2 regions of the Mesorhizobium calcicola genome follow, and region 1 is predicted to be linked to the other one. Evidence: predicted binding sites of a transcription regulator. Region 1 holds the regulator's gene; the other holds the start of a gene.
What was found. The regulator LexA, encoded in region 1, represses DNA repair genes until DNA is damaged. The targets are predictions, from matches to a motif close to TGTTCNNNNTGTGTTCNG.
Positions count from the first base shown of each region.

Region 2: the regulator LexA is predicted to act here: its motif matches at 3,920-3,937, upstream of ACFSQT_RS13765 (DNA recombination protein RmuC).

Region 1 covers NZ_JBHUGY010000066.1:13,865-21,227, reverse strand. The annotation lists gene kynU (kynureninase) at 1-439, opposite strand, end outside; gene ACFSQT_RS34135 (GntR family transcriptional regulator) at 601-1,335, shown strand; gene ACFSQT_RS34130 (hypothetical protein) at 1,509-1,697, opposite strand; gene lexA (transcriptional repressor LexA) at 1,709-2,446, shown strand; gene ACFSQT_RS34120 (ComEC/Rec2 family competence protein) at 2,440-4,902, opposite strand; gene gltX (glutamate--tRNA ligase) at 5,005-6,429, shown strand; gene gltA (citrate synthase) at 6,614-7,363, shown strand, end outside.
Region 2 covers NZ_JBHUGY010000020.1:355,513-362,875, reverse strand. The annotation lists gene ACFSQT_RS13785 (hypothetical protein) at 1-62, opposite strand, end outside; gene ACFSQT_RS13780 (transglutaminase-like domain-containing protein) at 274-1,083, shown strand; gene ACFSQT_RS13775 (cation diffusion facilitator family transporter) at 1,201-2,175, shown strand; gene ACFSQT_RS13770 (GFA family protein) at 2,204-2,608, shown strand; gene ACFSQT_RS13765 (DNA recombination protein RmuC) at 2,616-3,887, opposite strand; gene def (peptide deformylase) at 3,991-4,521, shown strand; gene fmt (methionyl-tRNA formyltransferase) at 4,527-5,480, shown strand; gene ACFSQT_RS13750 (GNAT family N-acetyltransferase) at 5,477-5,986, shown strand; gene truA (tRNA pseudouridine(38-40) synthase TruA) at 6,220-7,002, shown strand; gene ACFSQT_RS13740 (transporter) at 7,041-7,363, opposite strand, start outside.

The DNA.
Region 1 (7,363 bases):
GCACAGTACCCGGTCGCGTCGAGACGACGCCTTCGGCCATATAGAGGTCGGTTGGAAAGCTGGAGCCCTCGGCGACGATGACCGACCGGTCAGGCCGCATCGCCAGCGCCGCATGCAGCACCTTGTAGATGTTGATCGAGGTCGTGTCGCAGACCACTGTCTGGCCGGCTGCCGCGCCGATCAGCCGTCCCAGCTGGTCGCCGAGCGCGACCGGCATGTCGAACCAGCCAGCGGTGTTCCAGGCGCGGATGAGATCCTGCGCCCATTCCTGTGTCGCGGCCTTCTGGATCTCGTCGAAGACAGCGGGTGAAGCGGCACCCAGCGAATTGCCGTCGAGGTAGATCACCCCTTTCGGCAGGACGAAGCGATCACGCATGGAGCGTAGCGGGTCCGCGGCATCCATCGCCTCGATTGCAGCGAGATCGAGAGTTGCATTCATGATCGACTACCCCAGCGCATGGCCGTGCTCGGATGAACACGTCGGGTGAAACCGTTGGCCGATCATGGGCAGTCCCGTGGGCACTGTCAAACATTATATATAATTTACGGAATGAAAGGCTTTCATATATAATTACCATCCAGACAAGTATGGATGGAGCGATGCTGGACAATGAGCACTTCTCGAAGACGGAAGCAGCTTACAGGCTGCTGCGTCGCGATATCCTCACCACCCGTCTGAAGCCCGGCGCGCCGCTCAAGCTGAGCGCGTTGCGCAACAGCTACGGCATTGGCTGGACACCATTGCGCGAAGCGCTGTCGCGGTTGGAGGCCGAACGCCTGGTGACCGCCATCAGCAATCGCGGCTTTGCCGTCGCTCCGGTCTCGCGCACCGAACTTGAAGACCTGTCGCGCGCGAGGGCGGTGGTTGAGCTGCCGCTGCTCCAGGAATCGATCGAGAAGGGCGGCCGTGCATGGGAGGATGCCGTCGTCGCTGCCCATTACCGGCTGTCGCGCTGCAAGACCGCAGTCGACGACCCGTCCGATGAAGTGGTCGACGAATGGGATGAAAAGCACGAGGCTTTCCACGCGGCACTGCTCAGCGCGGCAACGTCCGCCTGGCTGCTGACCTTCCATTCTACGATCGCCGATCAGTTGCGTCGCCATCACCGCTTCCTGGGCCTGGCGCCAACATTGCGGGCGGTTGCCGGCCTGCAGCATGGCTATGAAGAGGCCGTGGCGGCATTGCGCAGGGCCGTCGCGATCGAACACCACACGGCGCTCATGGAGGCGGCGCTGGATCGCAACGTCGAGCGTGCGAAAACCCTGATGACCGCCCACATCGGCTATACGCTGCATGTCTATGTCCACGCCGGCGATGGCACAAACGAGCGCTGACTGCCGGCGATGAACAAGGGCAAGAAATTTGCGATTTCTCCGGCAAAGAAAGTTGGCATTTTGGCTTCGTTTCGTTCACGGCAAACAAACGGCCAGAAAGGTGTAGTGCCGGCCGATCGAGGTCTACCGGCAGGTGATACCAAGCCTCGGTGCAGGGGGTCGGCCACAGGCCATTAACCAAACAATTTCAATGCAGGCAGCTGCGCCACGGTTGCAGTCGGTGGTCTATCGCGGCCCGCTCCCAGGCGCCAAATAATTTCAGCCGCCTTAACAGATTCATTAAACTTTAAACGGTTGCGGAACACAACTGGAACAGATAGTGTTTGTTCTGGGTTTGTTTTTTCGATTCTGGTTTCAGACAATGGGGGTCGCCATGCTGACGCGCAAGCAACACGAACTGCTGATGTTCATCCATGAACGGCTCAAGGAAAGCGGCATTCCGCCGTCCTTCGACGAAATGAAGGAAGCACTCGACCTCGCCTCCAAATCCGGAATCCATAGGCTGATCACGGCGCTGGAGGAGCGCGGCTTCATTCGCCGGCTCCCCAACCGGGCACGCGCGCTGGAAGTGCTGCGGCTGCCCGACTCGATCGCGCCCGGCCTCAACGCGGCTAAAAAGTTTTCACCAAGCGTCATCCAAGGCAGTCTTGGGCAAGGCGGCGTTGGCCGGCAAATCAAGCCGGCGCTTTCGCGGACGCCTTCGGCTGGCAATGACGACGATGTGGTCTCCGCCGTGTCGATCCCGGTCATGGGCCGCATCGCCGCCGGTGTGCCGATCGATGCCATCCAGCACCAGACGCATTCGATCTCGGTGCCGCCGGACATGATTATGGGCGGCGAGCACTACGCCCTGGAGGTCAAGGGCGATTCGATGATCGAGGCCGGCATCTTCGACGGCGATACCGTCATCATCCGCAACGCCGATACGGCCAGCCCCGGCGAGATCATCGTGGCGCTGGTGGATGAAGAGGAAGCGACGCTGAAGCGGTTCCGCCGCAAGGGCGCCTCGATTGCTCTCGAAGCTGCTAACCCAGCCTATGAAACCCGCATTTTCGGACCGGACAGGGTCAAGGTGCAGGGCAAGCTCGTCGGACTGATCAGGCGCTACTGAGCAGGGCTTGCATCCGGCTTTTCGGGTTTGCGGTAGGGCGGCAGCCCCCTCGCCTCGCGCGAAAACTTGCGCTGCGTGTGCCAGGGCCGGTATGGGCTGTCCACAGCGAAGCTGATCGTCGCCGGCGTGGTCGCCGACTGTCGATCGAAGAAGACGGCCGCACTGCCTTTGCGAGCCAGTTGTCGTTTGGTGATGACGAGCACCAGCGGGTTGTGACAGGGGTCATAGGCCGTGGCGTCATTGATGACGATCAGATCGGCAAAGCCGCAGGCTTTCCAGGCATCGTTTCGGTCTTCGACATGCGCGATGATCGCACCGGACGGATGCTTGGCGAGACAAACGCCGGATGTGCAGTAGAAAGGCGCTCCCGGCGGCATTCCGGCGGCATCCGCTATATCGAATTGCCCGTCTCCGTTGCTGAACACCTCCGGCATGACGATGGTTTCGGATGTCAGCGCACGTTTCCAGTTGTCGACTGTGAATTCGTTCGGACGTGCGCGGCTGACCGCGAGTTCGCCGCCCCCGATCGGCAACGCAACCAGCCTGGCGTCCTCCGAGATCAGCACGTCCGGTGTTCGCACATCCGAGACGGTCAGCAGGCCGGCAAGCGCGAATGGAAGGGCTGCGAGCCGCAGCCATGTCGTCGCCATCGTCGCAATGACCAAGGCAATCGCCACAAGCAGGACGGACTGCTGCGAAATCAACCCGACCGCATCGACCGGCGAGCGCTCGGAAATCCATCCGGACATGGCGATCATCGCCGTCAGGCCTTTGCCCATCACGTAGAGAAAGGGGCCATCGGCGCCGAATGGCATCGCCAGCGCGCTGAGGACGGCGAAAGGCATGACAACCAGCGACACGATCGGCATGATGGCCAGATTGGCGAACAGGCTGAGCGGCGACACCCGTTGAAAATGCCAGATGGCAAACAGCGCCGTGGCGCTGCCGGCGATGATCGACGTCATGGCAAGGCCGCCAGCCGCCAGCAGGAATTTTCGCGCGAGAAAGCCGGGCAGCGATCGCCGTAGCGGCGGCGGTCTCGTTTTTCCCGCACGATGATCCGACCAGCCGGCATAGGCGCCGACCAGCGCCGCGGTCGCCGCGAACGACATCTGGAAGCTCGGGCCGACCACCTCATGCGGCGACACCATAATGACGGCGATCGCCGAGATCGCCAGATTGCGCATGGTCAGCGCCGCCCGATCGAACAGCACGGCAATCAGCATCACCGCCAGCATGATGAAGCTGCGCTCGGCGGCAACGACGACGCCAGAGATGATGAGGTAGGCGGCGATCGAGAAAAGTGCCGCGGCGGCAGCATATTTCTTGACCGGACGGCGCGCGGAAAAGTCCGGAAACAGGGCGAAGGCGCCACGCAGCAAGCCCATGATTGTGCCGGCGACCAGCGCCATGTGCAGTCCGGAAATGGAGATGATGTGGTAAATGCCGGTACGCCGCATCGCTTCGTTGACGTCATCGGGAATGCCGGCGCGCACGCCGACGATCAGCGCCGCGGCGATCTCGCCCTCGGCGCCACCGACGCTGCCCCTGATATGGTCGGCGATGGCTTCACGGGCATTTTCTATCCCCGAGGCAAAGCGGGCCGACAGCGGCATGTCATTGTCAGCGCCGGCGACCATCTTTGGATTGCCGAGAAAGAACCCGCTGCCGCCGATGCCGGCGAAATAGCTGTCGAAGGAGAAGTCGTAGCTGTCCGGCCGCACCGGGCCCGTCGGCGGCAACAGCCTGGCGTAGCCGGTGATCAGGGAGCCGGCGGTGATTTCTGCCGGGATCGTTCGTGCCGAAAGCCGAACCCGCTCCGGTGCATAGCGTAAATTCGGCCGGGCGGTCGATGTCACGTCGATGGTCAGCCGGATGCGGCCGCTCTCCATCCGGTCGAGCGTGACCACCCGGCCAGTCACTTGCGTCGAGATTTCCGAACCCAGCATCTGCGTTCCCGTCCGCCATGTCTCCACCTTTGCGACGAGCAGGCCCAGCGCGCACAACAGCGCCGCCATGAAACACAGATGGGTTTTCAGCCAGGAACGCGAGACCAGCGCACAGAGCGCCGTCAGCGCAACGACCGCGACAGGCTTTGGAAAGTCGGGCTCCGCCGCCAGCGAAAAATAGCCGATCGCTCCGATCGCCAGGCAGACCGGCACCAGCAGAAAAGCGATGCCGCGGTCGAGTTCCAGGCCCGCAGCCGTGGCCACGCCGTGGCGCAGGCGAGGCAGCGATGGCAGGCCGATTTGCCGGCGCACGCGCACGATCCTGCCGACTTCGGCAACTGGCACAGGGTTGGAGACATCCGCTTGTAATGGCGGGTTGCCGGGGTCCGGCACGAGGGATGATGGCGGCGGCGACGTAGACGGCAGCGGCATCGCAAACAGGGACCGTTCGCTGACGCCAATGGTAGCGTCCTCGCCCTGATCCGAGCCCCGGCCCCGTCCAGCCATCGGGTCTGCCCCTTGCGCCCTCGACACCCTATGCTACATGAACGCGCAACGCGCGAAAGTCCGCGCAACCGCACCCCGCTTCAGATGGTTTCCGAGAGTTTCATGTCCGACAAGGTCGTCACCCGTTTTGCCCCCTCGCCCACCGGTTACCTGCACATTGGCGGCGCGCGCACCGCGCTGTTCAACTGGCTGTATGCAAAGCACACCGGCGGCACGATGCTGCTGCGCATCGAGGACACCGATCGCGAGCGCTCCAACGATGCCGCGACCGCAGCCATTATCGACGGGCTCACCTGGCTCGGCCTCTCCTGGGAGGGCGAGGCCGTCTCGCAGTTCGAGCGTGCGCCGCGCCATCGCGAGGTGGCCGTGGAACTCGTGCGCATGGGCAAGGCCTACTACAGCTACGAGACACCTGCCGAGCTCGAGGCAATGCGCGAGGCAGCACGCGCCAAGGGCCTGCCGCCCCGCTATGATGGCCGCTGGCGTGACCGCGACCCCTCCGAGGCGCCTGCCGGCGTCAAGGGTGCTATCCGCATCAAGGCGCCGGTCGAGGGCGAGACTGTGGTGCACGATCGTGTCCAGGGCGAGGTGCGCTTCCCCAACAAGGATCTCGACGACTTCATCATCCTGCGTTCGGACGGCAACCCGACCTACATGCATGCCGTCGTCGTCGACGACCACGACATGGGCGTCACCCATATCATCCGCGGCGACGACCATTTGACCAATGCCGCCCGCCAGACCGTGATCTACAACGCCATGGGCTGGGACGTGCCGTCGATGTCGCATATCCCGCTGATCCACGGCGCCGATGGCGCCAAGCTGTCGAAGCGGCACGGCGCGCTCGGCGTCGAGGCCTATCGCGCCATGGGCTACCTGCCGGAGGCGCTGCTCAACTATCTGGCGCGGCTCGGCTGGAGCCATGGCGACGACGAGATCATGTCGATCAAGGACATGATCGCCTGGTTCGATATCGGCGATGTCAACAAGGGTGCGGCCCGCTTCGACTTCGCCAAGCTGGAGGCCCTGAACGGCGTCCATATGCGCCGCATGAGCGATGCCGAGCTGTTCGATATGTTCATCGCCACCTTGCCCTACCTCGAGGGTGGTCCGGCGATGGCCGCGCGCCTCGACGACAGGAACAAGGCACAGCTGCTCGCCGCGCTGCCGGGCCTGAAGGAGCGCGCCAAGACGCTGGTCGAGCTTGTCGACGGCGCCGCGTTCCTGTTCGCCACGCGACCGCTGCCGATCGACGACAAGGCGGCACTTTTGCTCAACGAAGACGCGCGCAAGATCCTGCGCGGCGCTCATGAAGCTTTGAACGCGCTATCAGGCGACTGGACGGCCACTGCGGCCGAGGCCGCGGTCCGCGACTATGCACAGGCCGGCGGCCACAAGCTTGGCGCGGTGGCCCAGCCTTTGCGCGCCGCCCTGACCGGCAAAAGCACCTCGCCGGGTGTGTTCGACGTGCTTGCCGTGCTCGGGCGCGAGGAAAGCCTGGCGCGAATAGCGGATCAAATCGATTAGGAGCAAACTGGCCCAAGAAGATTGGCATTGAAAGGCGCGTTTCGCAGTGCAACATTAGGCCTTGGCCCAATCTGGCACGCACCTCCTAAAACGCGGTGGCGAATAAGTGCATTGCGGTGATTTCGACGTGTCGCCCTGCAGAATTTTGCCTTTGCCGGCATGAGGAAACAAGAAGGAGTTTGCAATGACCGAAGCTGCTAAAAAACTGGATTTGGGCGGCACGACCAAAGAGGCCACGGCAACGCTTGAATTCGCCGGCAAGACCCACGAGTTCAAGGTGCGAAGCGGCTCGGTCGGGCCAGATGTCATCGACATCGCCTCGCTCTACAGCACCACCGGCGCCTTCACATACGATCCCGGCTTCACCTCGACCGCAAGCTGCGAGTCCGAGATCACCTTCATCGATGGCGATGCGGGCATCCTCTTGCACCGTGGCTATCCGATCGACCAACTGGCCGAACATGGCGACTTCCTCGAGGTCTGCTACCTCCTGCTCTACGGCGAATTGCCGACCAAGGCGCAGAAGGACGATTTCGATTACCGCGTGACCCGCCACACCATGGTGCACGAACAGATGTCGCGCTTCTTCACCGGCTTCCGCCGCGACGCGCACCCGATGGCGGTGATGTGCGGCGTGGTCGGCGCGTTGTCGGCCTTCTACCACGACTCCACCGACATCTCCGACCCCTACCAGCGCATGGTTGCCTCCATGCGGCTGATCGCCAAGATGCCGACGATCGCGGCTATGGCCTACAAATACCACATCGGCCAGCCCTTCATTTACCCGAAGAACGAGCTGAACTTCGCCGCCAACTTCCTGCACATGTGCTTTGCCGTGCCGTGCGAGGAATACAAGATCAATCCGGTGCTGGCGCGCGCCATGGAGCGCATCTTCATCCTGCACGCCGATCACGAGCAGAACGCCTCGACCTCG
Region 2 (7,363 bases), on a different contig from region 1:
TTCTTGGCGTCCTTCTTCGGCTTGCGGGCTTCCTTGCCTGCCTTCATCGCACCTTTAGCCATGATTCGTTCCTCCGATTGCGGGAAGCGAAGTGAACCAAGAGAAATGCCCGACTGCAAGAGGCCAGCGCCTGTCGCCGCCGCCAGCCGGCCGGTTTCAACCGGTTTCTAATTTGCTCGTAAACCATGGCGGTCCGTGCCATGGTTGTCTTCGCACTGCAGCATCGGCCGGCTTTTCGCCGCGCCATGAACAGGCAGGCCGGTCAGGACGACAATGCGAATCCACATCGGCTGCGAGATGAGCTTCGACTTTCCACAGGAAACGCCGCTGATCGCGATGCTGAATGTCCACTATTCGCGCGCCTCCGACCTTGAGCGGCCGGACTTTTTGACCTCCAACCCGCCGGTGCCGATCGAAAGCTATCGCGACAGTTTCGGCAACTGGTGCAACCGGTTCGTCGCGCCGCCCGGGCGTTTCACGTTCGGCACCGACGCGGTGATCCGCGATCCCGGCACTTTCGAGATGGGCGACCTGATGGCCTGGCAGCACGAGGTGCGCGACCTGCCGGCGGACACGCTCTTGTTTCTGCTGCCCAGCCGCTTTTGCGAAAGCGACCTCTTGGCGAACGAAGCGTGGCGGCTGTTCGGCCACACGCCGCTTGGCATCCCGCGTGTGCAGGCGGTCTGCGATTTCGTCCACAATCATATCGTCTTCAACTACGGCAATGCGCGACCGACGCGCACCGCGGCGGAGGCCTATCGCGAACAGAGCGGTGTGTGCCGCGACTTCGCGCATCTGGCTGTCACCTTCTGCCGGGCGCTCAACATCCCGACCCGCTACTGCACCGGCTACATCAGCGACATCGGCATGCCAAAGCCGTGGTCGAGCATGGATTTCGCCGCCTGGATGGAAGTCTATCTTGGCGGCCGCTGGCATGTCTTCGACCCGCGCAACAATGCGCCGCGCATCGGCCGCATCCTGATCGCCTCCGGCCGTGACGCGGCCGACGTCCCGCTGACCCACATTTTCGGGCCGGGCACGCTTGCCGGCTTCAAGGTGTGGACCGGCGAGATCGTCGAATAGTCCGCCCATCCTTTGACGACCGACCTCCCGAACGAGCCGACAGTTCGCGGGTCGTGAAGCCTGTGGAGCTTTGGCGGCCTGGCCGTTAGACTGGGCGCCCTGAACGAGGACAACACCATGGCCGGGCATGGCGGCTCAAAAAGGGTGATCTACGCCGCGCTCGCCGGCAATCTCGCCATCGCGCTGACCAAATTCGCCGCCGCCGCCTTCACCGGCAGTTCGGCGATGCTGTCGGAAGGCGTGCACTCGCTGGTCGATACCGGCAATGGCGGCCTGCTGCTCTACGGGATGCACCGCGCCGCCCGCCCCGCCGATCGGACGCATCCGCTCGGTCACGGCCGCGAGCTCTATTTCTGGAGTTTCATAGTCGCCCTTCTGGTCTTCGCGCTGGGCGCCGGCGTCTCCCTCTACGAGGGCGTGATCCACATCATGGCGCCGGAGCCGGTCGTCAACGTGAAGGTGAACTACATCGTTCTCGGCCTGTCCTTCGTGTTCGAGGGCAGTTCCTGGCTGGTGGCGCTGAAGGAGTTCCGCCGAGAGAAGGGCAAGCAGGGCTGGCTGCAGGCCGTGCAGTCGAGCAAGGACCCGAGCGTCTACACCGTGCTGTTCGAGGACAGTGCCGCCCTGCTCGGCCTGATCGTCGCCTTCGCCGGCATCCTGGCGGCGGAGCTGCTGCAAATGCCGGAACTCGACGGCGCCGCCTCGATCGGCATTGGGCTGATCCTCGGCGCGACGGCGGTCTTCCTGGCCCGCGAAAGCAAGGGCCTGCTGATCGGCGAAGCCGCACTGCCCGAGGTGCAGAGACAAGTGCTGGCGATCGTCCAGCAGGATCCGGCGGTGCAGCGGGCGAACGGTGTTCTGACCGTCCACATTGGGCCGCGCGAGATCGTCGCGGGTCTCAGCATCGAGTTCGAGGATCACCTGAAGGCGCCAGAGATCGAAGCGTGTGTCGAGCGCCTGGAGGCTCGGCTGAAGAAAGAGATGCCCGAGATCACGCGGTTGTTCGTCAAGCCGCAGACGACCGGGACCTGGGAACGGCGGCGCAAGATAGTTGAAGCCGCGTCAGGAGACGAGCCGGATCGGGCCGGTTAGAATGCCGGCGAAGCAAGGAGAAACAAAGATGAAAATCGACGGCGGCTGCCATTGCGGGGCCATCACCTACGAAGCCGAGGTCGACCCGGAAAAGACCTCGATCTGCCACTGCACGGATTGCCAGAAACTGACCGGCACGGCCTTTCGGGTGACTGTTCCGACGCCGGAGGATCATTACCGGATCACCAAGGGTACGCCGAAAATCTATATCAAGACCGGGGCGAGCGGCGCCAAGCGCGCCCAGGCTTTTTGCGGGGACTGCGGTTCGCACCTCTACGCCACGTCGGTCGGAGATGGTCCAAAGGTCTATGGGATTCGAGCGGGAACCGCGCGGCAACGCGAGGATTTGATCCCGACACAGCAGAAATGGCACCGCTCGGCGCTGCATTGGCTGCCGGAATTCCAGGGCATGGCGACCGTGGAGGAGCAGTAGCCGGCGTTCAGTCGTCGCCTTCGACAACCCTCAACCTGAGCTGTCCGGTTTTCGAATCGGCAACGCGGGCGCCGGCTTCGACCTTCGCAGCGGCAGGCCGTGATGCGTCGTCGGGGCCGGCATCGCCGTCGGGCTGGGCGCCGAACTCCAGCGCCTCGATCTTCTGGCCGCGCTTGGTCACCTTCGACGTCGAGACGAGGATGTCGTCGATGTCCTTGGCCGACTGGCCGAAATGAACCTGCAGCTTGCGCACCCGCTCGTCGACACGCGCAACATCCTCCATCAGCCGGATGACCTCGCCCTGGATCAGATGCGCCTGTTCGCGCATGCGGGCGTCCTTGAGGATGGCCTGGATGACCTGGATCGACAGCATCAGCAGCGACGGCGAGACGATGACGACGCGGGCGCGGTGCGCCTTGTGGACGATGGCCTCGAAATTCTCGTGGATCTCGGCGAACACCGATTCCGACGGCACGAACATGAAGGCGGTGTCCTGCGTCTCGCCCTGGATCAGGTATTTTTCCGATATATCGCGGACATGGATCTCGATGTCGCGGCGAAAGGCCTGGGCGGCGATTTTCTGCAGATCGGCGCCATCGGCGGCGCGGATGGCGTTCCAGGCTTCCAGCGGAAATTTGGCATCGATGGCAAGCGACGGCGCGCCGTTCGGCATCTTCACCAGGCAGTCGGGCCGGCTGCCGTTCGACAGCGTCGCCTGGAACTCGTAGGCGCCATGCGGCAGGCCGTCGGCAACGATCGCTTCCATGCGCGACTGGCCGAAGGCGCCGCGCGTCTGCTTGTTGGAGAGGATCGCCTGCAGCTGCACGACCTGGCCGGCGAGCGACTGGATGTTGCCTTGCGCGGTGTCGATGACTGCCAGCCGCTCCTGCAATTTGGCCAGGCTCTCATGCGTCGATTTGGTCTGCTCGGTCATGGTCTGGCCGATGCGGCCGGTCATGGCGTCGAGGCGCTGGCCGATCGACTGCGTCAGCTCCGCCTGCCGTGCCCCGAACACTTCGGCAATGGCGCCCATGCGGCCCTGCATCTCGGCCTGGCTTTGCAAGATGCCGGCCATCCGCGCCTCGGCGTCGCGGGCATGATCGGCGGCCTCGGCGGCGGCGGCGGCGCGCGCCTTGGCCGACCGCCACAGCGCGATGACCAGCGCCAGGAACAGGCCAAGAAACAGCAACGCGCCGAAAGCCAGCGCGTGGCCGAGCGTGATCGTGGAAGCGCCAAGCCGGGCGACAGGCTCCGAAAGGATAGTGCTTAGATCATTCATGTGGACAGCATAGCCGATTCGGTTCGCCGGCACAGATCAAAACGTGAACGCTGACAAAGCGTACCGGTTGACGCTTTTCGCTGGAGGTCTTAGGTGGAACGCCATGCCGATCAAGCCGCTCATCATCCTTCCCGACCCCACCCTGCGCCAGGTTTCCAAGCCGGTGGAGCGCGTCGACGGGCCTTTGCGCAAACTGGCCGACGACATGCTGGCGACCATGTATGACGCGCCCGGCATAGGGCTGGCGGCGATCCAGATCGGCGAACCCTTGCGCATGCTGGTGATTGACCTGGCCAAGGAAGACGAGACACCGGCGCCGCATGTCTTCATCAACCCGGAGATCCTGGAGAGCGCCGACGCGCGCTCCGTCTACGAGGAAGGCTGCCTGTCGATCCCGGACTACTACGCCGAGGTCGAACGTCCGGCCGCCGTGCGGGTCAAATATCTCGACCGCGACGGCAAGCTGCAGGAGATCGAGGCCGAGGGCTTGATGGCGACCTGCCTGCAGCACGAGATCGACCACCTCAATGGTGTCTTGTTCATCGATCACATCTCGAAGCTGAAGCGCGACATGGTGGTGAAAAAGTTCAAGAAGCTCGCCAGGGACAAGGCGCCGGGCAAGATGGTGGGATAGGGGAAATGCCCCTTCGCGTCATCTTCATGGGCACGCCGGAGTTTTCGGTGCCGACGCTGCGCGCCATCGCCGAGGCCGGACAAGAGATCGCCGCCGTCTATACCCAGCCGCCGCGCGCGGCCGGACGACGCGGGCTGGAGCTGACGCCGTCGCCGGTGCAGCGCGAGGCGGAGCGGCTGGGCATCGAGACGCGCACACCGGTATCGCTCAAAGGCGAGGCCGAGCAGGCCGCTTTCCGCGCCTTGCAGGCCGATGTCGCCGTGGTCGTCGCTTATGGCTTGCTGTTGCCGAAGGCGGTTCTGGAGGCGCCCCGGCTTGGCTGCATCAACGGCCATGCCTCGCTTCTGCCACGCTGGCGTGGTGCCGCGCCCATCCAGCGCGCGATCATGGCCGGGGACAGCGAAACCGGCATGATGGTGATGCGCATGGAAGAGGGCCTGGACACCGGCCCGGTGGCAATGGTTGAAAAATGCGCCATCGGACCCGATATGACAGCCGGCGATCTGCATGATCGGTTGATGAGTGTCGGTGCTAGCCTGATGGTGGAAGCGCTGGCGCGACTGGAAAGGAACACCCTGACATTTACCCGCCAAGCGGCGGAAGGGGTGACCTACGCCAAGAAAATCGATAAATCCGAGACTCGCGTGGACTGGACTCGCTCGGCGAGCGAAGTGCACAATAGCATTCGCGGCCTGTCGCCGTTTCCCGGCGCCTGGTCCGAGATAGGAATTGGCGGCCGCCCGGAGCGGCTGAAACTGCTTCGCTCGACGCTATCCGAAGGCCTGTCGCTTTCGGAGGATTTGGGCGAGTCGGGAGGAATTCTCGATGACCGGCTGACGGTCGCCTGCGGGGCAGGCGCGATCAGTCTGGTCGAAGTTCAACGGGCGGGCGGAAAGCCCGCTGCCGCGTCGGAGTTCCTGCGCGGGGCCAAGATCGAAAGAGGAATGAAATTCTCATGAGCATGATGTCGATACGCGCGGCGACGCCGCGGGATCGCGAGGCCATCCGCCTCGTCGAGGAACACGCTTTCGGCCAGCAGGCGGAGGCCGGACTGGTCGACGCGCTGGTGACCGGCGGCGACGCCGTTGCCGAACTGGTGGCGGAAGAAGACGGCCAGGTGGTCGGCCACATCCTGTTTTCCCGGCTGTTCGTCCAGAGCGGCGGCAAGAACTTTCCGGCCGTGGCGCTCGCGCCGCTGGCGGTGGAGCCTTCGTTCCATGGCAGCGGCATCGGCGGCGCGCTGATCCGCGAGGCGCATATCCGCCTCAAGGACGCCGGCGAGACGCTGGCCGTGGTGCTGGGTGACCCGGCCTATTACAGCCGTTTCGGCTACAGCCATGCACGCGCCGAAAAGTTCGAGAGCGAGTACCAAAGCGAGGCACTGCAGGCGCTGGCCTGGGGCGACGCCCCGGAAGCCGGCAGGCTGGTCTACGCTTCGGCTTTCGGCTCGGCCCTCGCCGCGTAAGCGGCAACAGCCCTAAAGCGCGTCGCGTTCGAACGGATTCAGGCGACGCGCTTTAGGTTATTGGTTCATGCATGCCGTCTCGCAAAACCGAGGCCACTTTTGCGCGACATGCATTGGGAGCCGGATGATTTCAGGTCGAATCGCCCTGAAATCCGAATTCGGCTCTAACTCAAAGAGATAGAGCATGACGTCGTCCGAAACCCGCTTCACACTTTTCGGCGTCACGCTCTAGCATGCCGCGGTTTCGCCTCGACATCGAATATGACGGCAGCCTGTTTGCCGGCTGGCAGCACCAGGCGGACCAGCCTTCGGTGCAGCAGGCGATCGAGCAGGCTATCGTAAAATTCTGTGGCGAGGAGGTCAGGTTGCGCGCCGCCGGCCGCACCGATGCCGGCGTGCATGCGACCGCCCAGGTGGCGCATGTCGACCTCACCAAGGCGTGGCCGGGCGACAAGGTGCGTGATGCCGTCAACGCGCATCTGCAGATGGCCGGCGCGCACATCGCGGTCCTCAAGGCGACGGTCGTCTCCGATGCCTTCGACGCGCGCTTCTCGGCCACCGGCCGCCACTATCTCTACCGCATCCTCAACCGCCGCGCGCCGGCCGCGCTCGACAAGGGCAAGGTGTGGTGGGTGCCGAAGCGGCTCGACGCCGTCGCCATGCACGAGGCGGCAAAAATCCTGCTCGGACGGCATGACTTCACCACCTTCCGCTCGACCCAGTGCCAGGCCAACAGCCCGATCAGGACGCTGGAGCGGCTCGACGTGAGCCGGGAGGGCGACCTGATCGAGGTGAGGGCTTCGGCGCGCTCGTTCCTGCACAATCAGGTTCGCTCGATGGTCGGCTCCCTGAAGCGCGTCGGCGAAGGCGGCTGGACCGCTGCCGACCTGAAAGCGGCGCTCCAGGCGCACGACCGCGCCGCCTGCGGCCAGGTGGCGCCGCCCGATGGGCTGTTTCTCATTGGCGTCGATTATCCAGGCGGCGTCGATTATCCGGGCGTCGACAATCTGGGATAGAGCCCAAGAAGGCTCTATCCGGGATAGAGCCCAGAAGGCTATCCGGCGACGAGCCCGGAAAGGCTTTGAGGCCCGACATCGTCCGGCACGGTGATGCCGAGCAGCGTCTGCAGGCCGAACAGCACCAATAGCGAGGCTATGAACATGCCGACGAACACGGCGGTGCCGACGGCTGCGCCCTTGCCGATGGTGGCGTTGGTCATGCGCCAGGTCAGCACCATCGACAGGGCAAACAACAACAGCGACACAAGGCTCGAAACCTGGCTTGCGGACGACAGGAAAAGCCTGATCAGCGCCGAGGGCAGCATCAGCCAGGCGGTGATGGCCGAAGCCCAGTTGCTGGCAACGACATAGTGGACGA